DNA from 2 places in the Kitasatospora sp. NPDC017646 genome. Region 2 is predicted to be linked to the other one. Evidence: riboswitches for the same ligand, from Rfam matches in the RefSeq annotation. Region 2 holds a riboswitch; the other holds the start of a gene.
The links. A riboswitch is a leader RNA that binds a small molecule or an ion and turns the genes downstream of it on or off. The one in region 2 is predicted to bind thiamine pyrophosphate.

Region 1: linked by a shared signal. The riboswitch ahead of ACH4J0_RS02985 (hypothetical protein) and the one ahead of thiO (glycine oxidase ThiO) in region 2 are both predicted to bind thiamine pyrophosphate.

Annotation. Positions count from the first base shown of each region.
Region 1 covers NZ_JBIRJC010000001.1:606,779-613,856, forward strand. The annotation lists gene pdhA (pyruvate dehydrogenase (acetyl-transferring) E1 component subunit alpha) at 1-308, opposite strand, end outside; gene acsA (acetate--CoA ligase) at 416-2,209, opposite strand; gene ACH4J0_RS02955 (hypothetical protein) at 2,337-2,639, shown strand; partial or broken gene ACH4J0_RS02960 (SPFH domain-containing protein) at 2,878-3,066, shown strand; gene ACH4J0_RS02965 (hypothetical protein) at 3,134-3,259, shown strand; gene ACH4J0_RS02970 (hypothetical protein) at 3,296-3,529, shown strand; gene ACH4J0_RS02975 (hypothetical protein) at 3,622-3,768, opposite strand; partial or broken gene ACH4J0_RS02980 (hypothetical protein) at 3,855-4,133, shown strand; gene ACH4J0_RS02985 (hypothetical protein) at 4,199-4,678, opposite strand; TPP riboswitch at 4,758-4,928, opposite strand; gene ACH4J0_RS02990 (HPF/RaiA family ribosome-associated protein) at 5,057-5,398, opposite strand; gene ACH4J0_RS02995 (PspA/IM30 family protein) at 5,454-6,221, opposite strand; gene ftsH (ATP-dependent zinc metalloprotease FtsH) at 6,481-7,078, opposite strand, start outside.
Region 2 covers NZ_JBIRJC010000002.1:463,187-470,264, reverse strand. The annotation lists gene ACH4J0_RS05210 (polyprenyl synthetase family protein) at 1-1,104, shown strand, start outside; gene thiE (thiamine phosphate synthase) at 1,191-1,835, opposite strand; gene ACH4J0_RS05200 (Rv2175c family DNA-binding protein) at 1,835-2,200, opposite strand; gene ACH4J0_RS05195 (NAD(P)/FAD-dependent oxidoreductase) at 2,234-3,439, opposite strand; TPP riboswitch at 3,542-3,654, shown strand; gene thiO (glycine oxidase ThiO) at 3,649-4,833, shown strand; gene thiS (sulfur carrier protein ThiS) at 4,830-5,069, shown strand; gene ACH4J0_RS05180 (thiazole synthase) at 5,073-5,879, shown strand; gene pknB (Stk1 family PASTA domain-containing Ser/Thr kinase) at 5,959-7,078, shown strand, end outside.

The DNA of each region.
Region 1 (7,078 bases), on a different contig from region 2:
GCCACGATGCCGTGGCCGCCGTAGAACCGCCGACTCGCGTCGAACAGGTGCATGGAACCGCCGCGGCCGCGGCTGCAGCCGGTCACCCGGCCGAGCATCTCGGCGAACACCGACTCGGCGGGGATGCCGCGGGCCAGTGCGTGGCCGTGCTCGCGGTAGGTGGTGACCACCGCGTCCTCGGGTCCGAGTGCACCGAGGACGCCCGCGGAGACGGCCTCCTCGCCGATGCACAGGTGGACGAAGCCCCGGACCTCGCCGGCGCTGTAGAGCTCGACGCAGCGCTCCTCGAACTGCCGGATGCGCACCATCACCCGCAGGAGATCTTGGCGGTGGGCCGCCTGCGGAGAGGGTCCGCCGCGGCTGTGCGTGCGGGTCCTGCCACGCGAGGCAGTCGGTGCTGCCGTGCGGCGCGGGCTCATCGCGATTCCTCCAGCGCCGAGGTGTCGCCCTCCGGGAGGCCCAGCTCACGCGCTTTCAGCAGGCGGCGCATCACTTTGCCGCTGCGGGTCTTGGGGAGGTGCTGGTCGAAGGCGATCTCGCGGGGCGCGATGGCCGGTCCGAGTCGCCTTCGAGCGAAGGCAGTGATCTCGCGAGCCAGGCCGGAGCCCGGCTCGAAGCCCGGTTTGAGGGAGACGAACGCCTTGACGATCTCGCCGGCGACCGGGTCGGGACGGCCGATCACCCCCGCCTCGGCGACCGCCGGATGCTCCATCAAGATGCTCTCCACCTCGAACGGCCCGACCAGGTGGCCAGCAGACTTGATCACGTCGTCGGCGCGGCCGACGAACCAGTAGTAGCCGTCCTCGTCGCGCCGGGCCACGTCGCCGGTGAGGTACCAGCCGCCCACGAAAGATGCCTCGTAACGCTCCTCGGCGTTCAGATAACCACGGAACATCGACGGCCAGCCCGGACGCAGCGCCAGCTCTCCCTCGCGCCCGGGCACCTCGATCTCGCTCACCTGGCCATCCGCCACCAGGGCCCGCCCGTCCGGCCCTCGCTCCAGCAGGCCCGCCTCCACCCCGGGCAGCGGGCGGCCCATCGAGCCCGGCCTGATCTCGGTGGCCGCGAAGTTCGCGATCATGATCGCGCCGGTCTCCGTCTGCCACCAGTTGTCGTGGATCGGCAGGCCCAGGATCTCCTGCCCCCAGCGGACCGCCTCCGGGTTGAGCGGTTCACCGACGCTGGCGATGAACCGCAGCGCCGACAGGTCGAAGGAGCGCGGCAAGTCGGGCGGGATGCCGCGGGGGCTGGCCCGCATCAGCATCCGAATAGCGGTCGGCGCCGTGTACCAGACGCTCACCCGCTCCTCGGCGAGGATGCCGTACCACCGGCGGGCCTCGTAGTCCCCCGCATCGACAACCATCGTCACCCCGTGGGTGAGCGGCGCGATGACCCCGTACGAGGTGCCCGTGACCCAGCCCGGATCGGCGGTGCACCAGAACACGTCGTCGGGATGCAGGTCCAAGGCGAAGGCCGCAGTGGCGTGGTGTGCCACCACGGCCTCGTGGACGTGTACCGCGCCCTTGGGAGTACCCGTGGTACCGCTGGTGAAGTGCAGCAGCGCCATGTCCTGCGGGTCGGTGTCCGGGATCGTGAACTCCTCGGATGCCTGCGCCAACAGCACATCGAACGAATGGGTACCCGCCAGCGGCTCAGCGCACGGGCCGACGATCAGCACCTCTTCCAATTGCGGCAACTGCTCGCGCCGGCCGGCCACCTTGCGCCGGTAAAGGTCCTCGGTCGTGACCAGCACCCGCACACCGCCCAGCCGCAGCCGTTCCTCGACCGGGACCGGCCCGAAGGCTGGGAAGAGCGGGCAGAACACCGAGGTGTTCTTCAGAGTCCCGAGAACGGACACGTACAGCTCAGGGCAGCGGCTCAGCAGCGAGGCGACCCGGTCGCCGCGGCCCACGCCCAGTGAACGCAGCACATGCGCGAAGCGGTTCGTCCAGCGGGCCAGCTCGTCGTACGTCACCGTGCTGACCTGCCGGTCCACGGCGACGCAGCGCAGCGCGGCGCGCTCGCCGCCTCCAGCGGCGACGTGCCGGTCGACCGCCTCGTACGCAATGTTGAGCCCCCGGCCGCCCGGCAGCCCACCGAGCGCCTCACGCGCCGACTCCCACGAGAAATCGCGCCGGGCCCGCTCGTAGTCGGCGAGATTGGGTGCGACTCCTGCCACCGGCCGAGCACGGATGGCCTCGGTTTCCATGGCCGCTCCCCTTCCGGGTCGCCGATAGGGCCTCTTCCAGCCTGACAGACACGGGACCGCCCGGCCTGGGGGCGCGCGGCAAGGGCCCGGTCGCCCGCCCCGGGAACTTCGCGCCGCTCCACCAGCTGTGCCTGCTGAGCACCCGCACCGACCAGCCCGCGGACTGGCTGCGCACCGGACAGGCCTGGAGCACGTCTGGCTCCTCGCGACAGTCCACAGCCTGCGCACCTCCGTCCTGCACCAGGCCGTCGAATGGCCGGAGACCCGGTGGCGCCTGCGCGACCCCGAAGGCCCACCCGACCACGTCCGGCTCATGCTGCGGCTCGGCTACGAACCTCCCGGACCGGCCACCCCGTGCCGCCCCGTCGAGGAGATCCTCGACCTGGCCGATTGGCACGACAGCCTGGGATACGGCGAATCGTCAGCCTGACCCACCCGGCCGCCCGGTGGACCAGCACGCCAGCCCTCATCGGGCGGACCTGCGGTCCGCTGCGGACCAGGTCACGGTAGGACCGCAAACCGGTCCCTTGCCTCCCGGTCGCTCCGCTCGTGGCGACGCGTTCCCGGCCCTGGCTGTCGACGCAGGCCCGCAGTCGAAGGGAGCCGAAATGACCGCCGTGACCGCAGTCCTGGTGGTGCTCGTCATCCTGGTCCTGATCGGGCTCGCGATGTCGGTCCGCATCGTCCGCCAGTACGAGAAGGGGGTCGTCTTCCGGTTCGGCCAGATCACCGGAGCACACGACCCGGGACTGCGCCTGATCATCCCGTTCGCCGACGTCATGCACCACATCTCGCTGCGGATCGCCACCATGCCGATCCAGTCCCAGGACATCATCACCCGCGACAACGTCAGCATCGACGTCTCCGCCATCGCCTACTTCCGCGTCGTGGACGCGATCAAGTCGGTCATCGCCATCGAGAAACGTGAGCTCCGCGATCAACCAGATCGCCCAGACGACCCTGCGCAAGGTCGTCGGCCAGCACACCCGCGGCAACGTCCTCTACCACCGCTACGACGGCCATTACGGCCTCATCACACCCGCCGAGTGACCCACCGGTGGGAACCACTCAGCGAGGGAGCCGATCATGACCGACCCCACCACCGACCGCACGTCCGAAGCCTTCCACCCGCCGGGCCGCGACCTCGAAAGCGCCGTCGAACGCGTGGAACTGCTCGAAACCCAGGTCCAGGCCCTCGGCCGGGCCATGCGCGCCCTCCTCCAGGGGCTGGAGGACATTCCCGACCAGGAGCCCGACCCCGAACGCGTCGGCCGCGCCGCCCGCCTGGCCCACGAACTCCTGCTCGCCCAAGGACTCTGACCACCCCCCAGGAGCGGACGGCCATGAAACTCACCTTCCTCGGCCCGCTCTACGCACGACCGGGTCCCTACGCCTGCGCCTACGTCGACACCTCACGCGACCTCGACGAACCCGACCGGGCCATCGACCTGCGCTGTCGGCACCTGGCGACCGAACTCACCACCCAGGGCGCCGACACCGCCACCACCGGCGCCGTCACCCACGTCGTCGGCACCGATCGCGATCTGCCCGGCCGACACGCAGGCCGTCTTCGCCGCCCACGGCCGCCTCGCGCTCGCCGAGGAACTGCCCGGAGCCGCCACCCCGCGACGGCGCCCGGTTCACGATGGTCCCGGACGCCACGCCGCTCGCCCTCCAGCACGCCCCCGACATTCCCTACGCCGCCGTCAGCGTCCACCGCGTCGCCCGACCGGGCGGCGCACTCACCTCCGAGCTGGAGGTCGACCTCCAAGCGGGCCGGTGGTCCACCGCCAGGGTCGCCCCCGGCCACCTGACCCGGCACCGGGTTGCGGCCTCCGAATGGCGACAGGCCGCCGCAGAGGTCGCCGAAGAACTCGCCGGCCTCGCCGACCGCAGCGAGGCCGAGACGATCGTCCTGTCCGGCTGTCCGGCTGTCCGGCGACCACTGGGCCCGCAACACCCTCACCCGGGAACTGCCCGCCCAGGCGCCTACGCAAGCGCATCGTCACCATCGACGGCGACGGCCGGGACACCGATCCCGAACGCGCGCTCATGGAGGACGAACTCGCCTGCCTGTTCCGCGGCCGCCTGTCCGCCCGCGACCAGGCCAACACCCAGCGGTTCCTGGCCCGCCGCGCCCGCCGCAGCGGTCCCGTCGAGGGCCTCGCCGCCACGTTCACCGCCCTGCGCCACGGCCGGGCCGAAGCCGTCCTGATCAACGACCCCTTCGACCTGGAACGACAGCTGTGGATCGGCGTCGCACCCAAACAACTCGGCCTCACCCAACGTGAAATGCAGGCCCTCGGCATCAGCTCCTCCCGGCAGGCACCGGCCGACGCCGCACTCATCCGCGCGATCGTCGGCACCGGCGCGGACCTCATCGTCATCCCCCACGACGAACTGCCCCTCGACGACGGCCTCGGAGCCCTCCTCCGCTACCCGGACGCCCCACGTGAGCCCGGCACACACGCTCCGGGTCCCGTCCACCCGTGCAGCCCGCAGGTCGACTGCCGGGCTGCTACCCGGGCCCTGTTCCCTTCCCCAGGCCGAACCTGCAAGGTGGGCTCCCTACGCCGGCATTGCCCGGATCAGGTGGTGGAGGTCGCCGTCGGGGTCTCGTCGACCCCCTCCGGCCTCTCAGCCCGCCCGTCGAATCCACTCCAGGACAGCACAGTTGACCACCCTGGACCGTTCCGGCCGAACTCCCTCGCTCACCCCGCAGGCCACTTCCCACGCTACGCGCCACCCTCCCGCGCACCAGGGCCGAACGACCCTCTCCCCCGGCTCTCCACGGCAGACCCGACCGAGCTGCCCGCCACGAGCCCTCCGGGCCCCGGGGCGTCCGTGTCAAGGCCCCGGTGCGCCCCGGCGGGGACCCACGAACAGGCCACCCGGCCACCGATCCCAGTGCTCCAGACGGGCGAGCCGGTACTCCAGCCGGTCCTTCAGCAGATCGATCGCCTCGTGCATCGTCTCGGCCACCACCCGCGCCCGCGCCAGGCGTCCGTTCACATCCAGGCTGGCCCGGGCGACCGCCGACCGCCGCACCGCCGGATCGCGCCCCTGCATCAGCCTCACCCGCACGGACAGCACCGGATCCCGCGCATGACGCGCCACGCCCAGCACCATGTCGCGTGCGTACTCGGCCGACTCCGGCGGCATCTCGCCCCGGACCTCCACCTCGATCACGGGCACCACTGCGGACGCCGAACGGCTCACGCCCGCCCACCTCCCGACTCGTGACTCACACCGACGACTCCCCGCCCTCTTCCGCCCGCCCCGTGCCCTCTTCCTCCGGGCCCGGGCCGGCAGGCAGCTTCGCCTTCAGGCGCTTCAACTCCTCCTCCACTTCCTGGTCCGCGCTGATCCGCTCAAGCTCGATCCGGACCTCGTCGGGGCCAGCCGGCGCGGCGGCGTCCTCCAGCGCGCCGGAGGCCATCAGCTCGTCCAACGCCCCGGAGCGGGCCTGCAGCTGCTCCGTCCGGTCCCGGGCGCGCTGCACCGCCGCGCCGACGCTCCCCATCTCCTCACCGATGCCCGAGAGGGTCTCGCCGATGCGGGTCTCGGCCTCGGCCCGGGTGTACTCGGCCTTGAGCGTCTCCTTGCGCGTGCGGAAGGCCTCCACCCGCGCCTCCAGCCGCTGCGCGGCCGCCGTCAGCTTCTCCTCCTCGGCCCGCAGCAACGGCTCCTGCTCCTCCAGATCGCCGAGCTGCCCCTGCATACCCGCCCGCCGGGCCAGCGCCTCACGCGCCAGATCCTCACGTCCTGCGGCCAGCGCCTGCTGCGCCTGCTCCTCCAACTTCTTGTTCGACTTCCGCAATTGGGCGATCTGCAGCTCCAGCCGTTTCCGGCTCGCCGCCACATCCGCCAGGCCGCGCCGGACCTGCTGCAACAGCTCCACCTGCTGGGTATACGCGTAGTCGAGCACCTCGCGAGGGTCCTCGGCCCGATCCAGCACCTTGTTCGCCTTGATCCGGAACAGTTCTGCGATGCGGTCCGCGACACCGGTCATGGATATCCACTCCTTCCCGCAGCGACTCGGCCAGGACGGTCGCGACGTGGAACACCTGCCGCTGGATCACCGGCACTCACAGCAGATGCGGTACCTCCACCGTCTCTCCGCGAATGACGCGGCACAACCCGCTGCCCCGGTCCTCGCTCGCCCGGAGCCGGGGCTTGATCACCTCCTCGCCGACCCGGGCGTGTACCGGACATTCGTGATCTCCCAGCGGCGCGAGACCGCCCCCGTCGGCCTTCTGCCGCCCCGCGCGCTATGTCCGACTGGCCTGCGCTCGGCCGGGCTCGGCCGGCTCGCGGTGCCGGTGCAGGATGTCGAGGACGACCTTGCCGTCCACCGTCTCGTGCTCCACGAGCAACGCGGCGAGCTCGTCCAGCTGAGGGCGGTGACTGCGCAGCAGGTCGACCGCCCGTGCCTCGGCCTGCCGGAGCAGCCGGGCGACTTCCTCGTCGACGGTGCGCTGGGTGGATTCGGAGTAGGGCCTGCGCAGCAGGTCTTCCGCGTCGGGGCCGAGGTGCTGTGGGGTCGTGGTGGCGTATCCGACCGGGCCGAGTGCGGTGGACAGGCCGAATTCGCGGACCATGCGGGTGGCGACCTGGGTGGCGTTGGCGAGGTCGTTGGCGGCGCCGGTGGAGCCCTCGCCGAAAACGGCCAGTTCGGCCGCCCGGCCGCCGAGCTGGACGGTCAGCAGGTCCATGAGATAGCTCTCGCTGTACAGGTGCCGTTCCGCCTCCGGGAGTTGCTCGGTTGCACCGAGAGTCATGCCGGCCGGGAGGATGGTGACCTTGGCGACGGGGTCGGCGTGTTCGCACAGGGCGGCCATCAGGGCGTGTCCGGACTCGTGCACGGCG
Region 2 (7,078 bases):
ACCTCGTCCAGCAACCGGCCGGCCAACCCCATTGACGTGGAGGACGTCCGCACGCGCGTCAACGCCGCCCTCGCCGCGTTCATGGACGGCCAGTCCGCGCTGCTCGGCAAGATCTCGCCGCAGCTGGTGCCCGCCGCCGACGCCCTGCGCGACTTCCTGCTGGACGGCGGCAAGCGGCTGCGCCCGGCCTTCTGCTACTGGGGCTGGCGCGCCGCCGGCGGCCCGGCCGGGGGCGAGGGGATCGCCAACGCGGCGGCCGCACTGGAGCTGCTGCAGGCCAGCGCGCTGGTGCACGACGACCTGATGGACCGCAGCGACACCCGCCGCGGCCTGCCCTCGGTCCACCGCCGCTTCGAGGCGCTGCACCGGGACAGCGGCTGGCGCGGCGACCGCGAGCAGTACGGCGTCTCGGCCGCGGTGCTGCTGGGCGACCTGCTGCTGATCTGGTGCGACGAACTGTTCCTGCGCTCGGGCCTGGAGCCGGCCGCCGTGCTGGCCGCCAAGCCGAGGTTCGACCTGATGCGCACCGAGGTCATGCTCGGCCAGTACCTGGACGTGCTGGAGCCGGTGGCCGGCGACTCGGCCGACGAGGGCGCGCTGGAGCGGGCCCGGACCGTCCTGCACTACAAGTCGGCGAAGTACACGATCGAGCGGCCGCTTCAGGTCGGCGCCCTGCTCGCCGGGGCCGGGCCGGAGCTGGTCGAGGCCCTCGGGGCGTTCGGGCTGCCGCTGGGCGAGGCCTTCCAGCTGCGGGACGACCTGCTCGGCGTCTTCGGGGACCCGGCCGTCACCGGCAAGCCCGCCGGGGACGACCTGCGCGAGGGCAAGCGGACCCTGCTGGTCGCCCACGCGATGCGCGCCCTGCCGCAGGCCGACGCCCGGCACCTGGACGCCCGGCTCGGCGCGCCGGACCTGGCCGCCGAGGAGGTCGCCGAGCTGCGCGAGCTGGTCGCCCGCAGCGGCGCGCCCGAGCTGGTGGAGCAGCGGATCGAGGAGCTGATGGGCCAGTCGCTGGCCGCGCTGGCGGGGGCGCCGCTCGCCGACGAGGGGGCCCGTACGGTGCTGCTGGCGCTGGCCGAGGCCGCCACCGTCCGCAAGTACTGACGGCGGCGGCCCCGAGAAGCCGCCAGGGCCTGTCCGGCGGATCCTGCCGGGCGCGCGACGCCGGGCAGGATCCGCCGGACGGGCCCTCAGGCCGCGCGCACCCGGCGGGCGAGCTCGGCGGCGGCGGCCCGCGGGTCCTCCGCCGCGGTGATGGCCCGGACCACGACGATCCGGCGGGCGCCGGCGGCCAGCACCTCGTCCACGTTGCCGAGGTCGATCCCGCCGATCGCGAACCACGGCCGGTCGGTGGCCTGCTTCGCCGCGTACGAGACCAGGCCGAGGCCCGGCGCCGGGCGGCCCGGCTTGGTCGGGGTCGGCCAGACCGGGCCGGTGCAGAAGTAGTCCACGCCCGGTTCGGCGACCGCCGCGTCCACCTCGGACTCGGCGTGGCAGGAGCGTCCGATCAGCACGTCCTCGCCGAGGATCGCCCGGGCGGCCGGCACCGGCAGGTCGTCCTGTCCGAGGTGCAGAACGTCCGGCCGGGCCGCGTGGGCGATGTCGGCGCGGTCGTTGACGGACAGCAGCCTGCCGTGGCGGCGGCAGGCGTCGGCGAAGACCTCCAGGGCCGCCAGCTCCTGCCTGGCCTCCAGGCCCTTGTCGCGGAGCTGGACGATGTCCACCCCGCCGGCCAGCGCCGCGTCCAGGAACTCGGCCAGGTCGCCCTGCTCCCGGCGGGCGTCGGTGCACAGGTAGAGCCGGGCGTCGGCCAGGCGGGACCGCGGGTCGGTCATCACAGCGCCAGGGCCTGGGCGCGGCGCTTGACCTCGGTCGCCCGGTTCTCCCAGAGCGCCTGCACCGGGGTGCCGGGCAGCGTCGGGTCCTCGGAGAACATCCACTCGACGATCTCCTGGTCGGAGAACCCGCTGTCCCGCAGCACGGTCAGCAGGCCGACCAGGTGCTTGACCGGGCCGTCCTCGTCGATGAACGCCGCCGGGACCTGCAGCGACTTGTTGGGACCGCGGCGGACCGCGATCAGGTCACCCTTCTTGACCATGTTGCGAACCTCGGTGACCAGCACACCCCACCGCTCGGAGATGTCGGGGAGGTACAACCACTCGGGGACCAGGGCGTCAGTCTTGGCATCGATCTCACTCACGGCACCAGACTGCCACCTCCACGCCTCCCGGCGCTAAGCGGTGGCCCCCTTGAGCGCCGCCTTGAGCGCCACCGACGGGTCCGCCGCGAGGGTCCGGTCCAGCGGCGTCCCGCGCTCGATCAGCTTCCGGCCCTGGGTGAGGTCGCGCGGCCGGTCCACCGCGAGCAGCGCACTGGGCACCCCGTCGCGCAGCCACAGCACCGACCAGGCGGCGTCCTGCGGGCTGCCGCGCCACAGCAGTTCGTCGCCCTCGGCGTGCCGGCCCGCGTACTGGACCATCCGCCCGAACTGCTCGGACCAGAAGTACGGCACCGGGTCGTACGGCGCGTCCGCCCCGAGCACGGCGGCGGCCGCGGCCCCGCCCGACTGCAGCGCGTGGTCCCAGTGCTGGACGGCCAGCCGGGCGCCGGAGCGGGCCGACGGGTAGCTGACGCAGTCGCCGGCCGCGAACACCCCGGGCAGACCGGTGCGCAGCCGAGCGTCCACCACGACCGCGCCGGAGGCGTCCAGCTCGACGCCCGAACCGGCCAGCCAGCCGGTCGCGGGCCGGGCGCCGACGCCGACCACCACTTCGTCGGCGGGCAGGTGGGAGCCGTCCGCCAGCAGCACCGCCCCGGGCTCGACGGCGGCCACGCCGACCCCGCAGCGCAGCTCGACCCCGGCCTCGGCGTACCAGGCGGCCATCGCCGAGCCGACCTCGGTCGGCAGCGCGCCCGGCACCGGCGCCGGACCGGCCTCCACCACGGTGACCTCGCAGCCGCCCTGGCGCGCGGCGGTGGACACCTCGGCGCCGATCCAGCCCGCGCCGACCAGCACCAGCCGCAGGCCGGGGCGCAGCAGCGCGCGCAGCGCCAGGGCGTCGTCCAGGGTGTGCAACAGGTGGGCGCGCTCGGCCCCGGGCAGGGCGCGCGGGGTGGCGCCGGTGGCGATCACCAGCGAGTCGTACGGGAGGTCGCCGCCGTCGGTGTGCAGCACGCCGGGGGTGAGGCCGGTGGCCCGGCGGCCGGTGAGCAGCTCGATGCCGAGCCCCTCGTAGTCGATGTCCAGGGTGGTGGCGTCGGCCTTGCCGAGCAGCACGTCCTTGGAGAGCGGCGGCCGGTCGTACGGCGCGCGGGGTTCCTCGCCGACCAGGACGATCCGCCCCCGCCAGCCGCCCTGCCGCAGCCGCAGGGCGCACTGCGCCCCGGCCAGCCCGGCTCCGACGACGACCACCCGATCCGTTCCGCTCAGCTCTGCCACGCCGTCACTGTACTCAGTGCCCGGGCGGGCCCCGGCGGCCGTCCGGCCCTCGTCCACTCCTCGTACGGCCCTTCGGCCCGACCGACCCCCGGCGTTAAGGTGGGGGCACCACGCGGGAGCCCGGCGAACCGGGCTGAGAGGCGGGCTGGCACGGCCCGCGACCGTCCGAACCTGATCCGGGTCATACCGGCGAAGGGAGAAGAGCAGCTTTGTCACGCTTGTCAGCAGGCAGCCGCGCGGACGTGCTGGTGATCGGCGGGGGCGTCATCGGCCTCGCCGTCGCCTGGCGCGCCGCACAGCGCGGGCTGCGGAACGTGGTCGTGGTCGACCCCGCCCACGGCGGGGGCGCGGCCGGGGTCGCCGCCGGAATGCTCGCCCCGGTCACCGAGCTGCAGTACGGCGAGGAGCCGCTGCTGCACCTCGGGATGGCCTCCAACCAGCGGTACGGGTCCTTCGCCGCCGAGCTCACCGAGGCGAGCGGCGGCCTCGACACCGGCTACCGCCGCTGCGGCACCATCGCCGTGGCGCTGGACTCCGACGACCGCGAGGAACTGCGCGAACTGCACGCCTTCCACCAGCGGCTGGGCCTGGACTCCAGCTGGCTGACCGGCCGGGAGGCCCGCAAGCTCGAACCGATGCTCGCCCCCGGCGTGCGCGGCGGCCTGCACGTCGCGGACGACCACCAGGTGGATCCCCGCCGACTGCTCACCGCCCTGGTCGCCGCCTGCGAGCGGGCCGGCGTCCTGCTGCACCGGGCCGAGGCCGTCGAGCTGCTGGTCGGGAACGGCCGTGCGGTCGGAGCCCGGCTGAGCACCCACGAGACCGTGGCCGCCGACCAGGTCGTCCTGGCCGCCGGGCCGCACAGCCACCGGCTGCCGGGCCTGCCCGAGGGGGTGCTGCCCGCGGTCCGCCCGGTGAAGGGACAGGTGCTGCGCCTCCAAGTCCCGGACGCCTACCGGCCGTTCCTCTCCCGCAACGTCCGCGCGGTGGTGCGCGGCCAACACCTGTACCTGGTGCCCCGGGAGAACGGCGAGCTGGTCATCGGCGCGACCACCGAGGAGCAGGGCTACGACACCACCGTCACCGCTGGCGGGGTGTACGAACTCCTGCGCGACGCCCATGAGTTGGTCCCGGGCATCACCGAACTCCCGCTGCGCGAGACCGCGGCCGGGCTGCGCCCCGGTTCGCCGGACAACGCCCCGTTGCTGGGCCCGACCGCACTGCCCGGACTGGTCGCCGCCACCGGCCACTACCGCAACGGCGTGCTGCTCACCCCGGTGACCGCCGACCTGCTCGCCGACCACCTGGCGACCGGCGAAGTCCCCGAGCTGGCACGGCCGTTCACGCCCACCCGGTTCTCCCCCGACGCCCCCACCACGAAGGCCTCCGCATGACCGAGACCACCCCGACCGAGACCACCCCGGCCGGCATCGCCCTGACCGTCAACGGCGAGCCCCGCCGGGTGCCCGCCACCACCACCCTCGCCGAGCTGGTGGCCACCGTCAGCGCCGCCAACACCGGCGTCGCCGCCGCCCTCAACGAGGCCGTGGTGCCGCGCAGTTCGTGGCCCGCGACGGCGCTGGCCAGCGGCGACCGGATCGAGATCCTCACCGCCGTCCAGGGAGGCTGAACCATGGCCGACGACCTTCTGACCATCGCCGGGGCTGCCTTCTCCTCCCGGCTGATCATGGGCACCGGCGGCGCGCCGAGCCTGGAGGTCCTGGAGCACGCCCTGCTCGCCTCCGGCACCGAGCTGACCACCGTGGCCATGCGCCGGGTCGACGCCACCACCCAGGGCTCCGTCCTGGACGTGCTGACCCGCAACGGCATCCGCGTCCTGCCCAACACGGCCGGCTGCTTCACCGCCGGCGAGGCCGTGCTGACCGCCCGGCTGGCCCGCGAGGCGCTCGGCACCGACTGGGTGAAGCTGGAGGTGATCGCCGACGAGCGCACCCTGCTGCCGGACCCGATCGAACTGCTGGACGCCGCCGAGACGCTGGTCGACGACGGCTTCACGGTGCTCCCGTACACCAACGACGACCCGGTGCTGGCCCGCAAGCTGGAGGACGTCGGCTGCGCGGCGATCATGCCGCTGGGCTCGCCGATCGGCTCCGGCCTGGGCATCCGCAACCCGCACAACTTCCAGCTGATCGTGGAAGGTGCGGGCGTGCCGGTGATCCTGGACGCCGGCGCCGGCACCGCCTCCGACGTCGCGCTGGCGATGGAGCTGGGTTGCTCCGCGGTGATGCTCGCCTCCGCGGTGACCCGGGCTCAGGACCCGGTGCTGATGGCCGAGGCGATGCGGCACGCCGCCGAGGCGGGCCGGCTCGCCCACCGGGCCGGCCGCATCCCGCGCCGCTTCCACGCCGAGGCCTCCTCCGCGATGGCCGGCCGCGCCGACCTGGACGCCCGGGAGCGGCCCGCCTTCCAGTCCGTGTAGGGCATGTCACAAGCCGGTCCCGGAGCGGCGTCCTCCGGGACCGGCGTCCTCCCGCGCCACTAGACTCCCCCGGGTGGACATGGCACTGCACGACCCCCTGATCGGTACCGTGCTCGACAACCGGTACCGGGTCGAGCAGCGCATCGCGACCGGCGGGATGTCCACCGTCTACAAGGGCACCGACACCCGGCTGGACCGGGTGGTCGCCCTCAAGGTGATGCACCCCCAGCTGGCCGGCGACGAGGGCTTCACCGCCCGCTTCATCCGCGAGGCCAAGGCCGTCGCCAAGCTGACCCACCCCAACGTGGTCAACGTCTTCGACCAGGGCGCGGACGGCGGAAACGTTTTCCTCGCCATGGAGTACGTGCCCGGCCGCACCCTGCGCGACCTGCTGCGCGACCGCGGCGCGCTGTCCGTCCGGGCCGCGCTGGACGTGCTGGAGCCGGTGCTCGCCGCCCTGGGCGCCGCCCACCGGGCCGGGCTGGTCCACCGGGACGTCAAGCCGGAGAACGTGCTGATCACCGAGAGCGGCCTGGTCAAGGTCGCCGACTTCGGGCTGGTCCGGGTGCTCGGCAGCGCCGACGGCGCGCCCACCTCGACCAGCACCGCCACCGGCGGCACCGTCATGGGCACGGTCTCCTACCTGGCCCCCGAGCAGATCCTCCCGGACGCCCCCACCGACCAGCGGGTCGACGTCTACGCGTCCGGCATCCTGCTGTACGAGATGCTCACCGGCCGCCGCCCGCACACCGGCGACAACCCCGTCCAGGTCATGTACAAGCACCTGCACGAGGACGTCCCCGCCCCCTCGCTGACCGCCCCCACCGTCGCCCCGGCGCTGGACGCCATAGTGGCCGGCGCCTGCGCCCGGGCCGTCGACGCCCGCCCGTACGACGCGGTGGAACTGCTCGCCGCCCTCCAGCGGGTCCGCCGTGCCCTCACGCCGGCCGAGCTGGACGCCGAGCCGCCGGCCTCCACCCGGCCCAGCCCGCGCTACCCGACCAGCGAGCCGACCTCGGTGATCCAGCCGCTGTCCCAGCCCGGCGACGCCCCGGCACCGGAGCGCACCAGCGTGCTGGACGTGCCTGCCGAGGTGATGGACCAGCTGCTCGCCGAGCCCCGCCCGTACGACGAGCCGACCCCGGTCCGGGTGCGCCGGCCGAGCCGGCTGCGCCGGGTCCCGCGCAAGCCGCTGATCT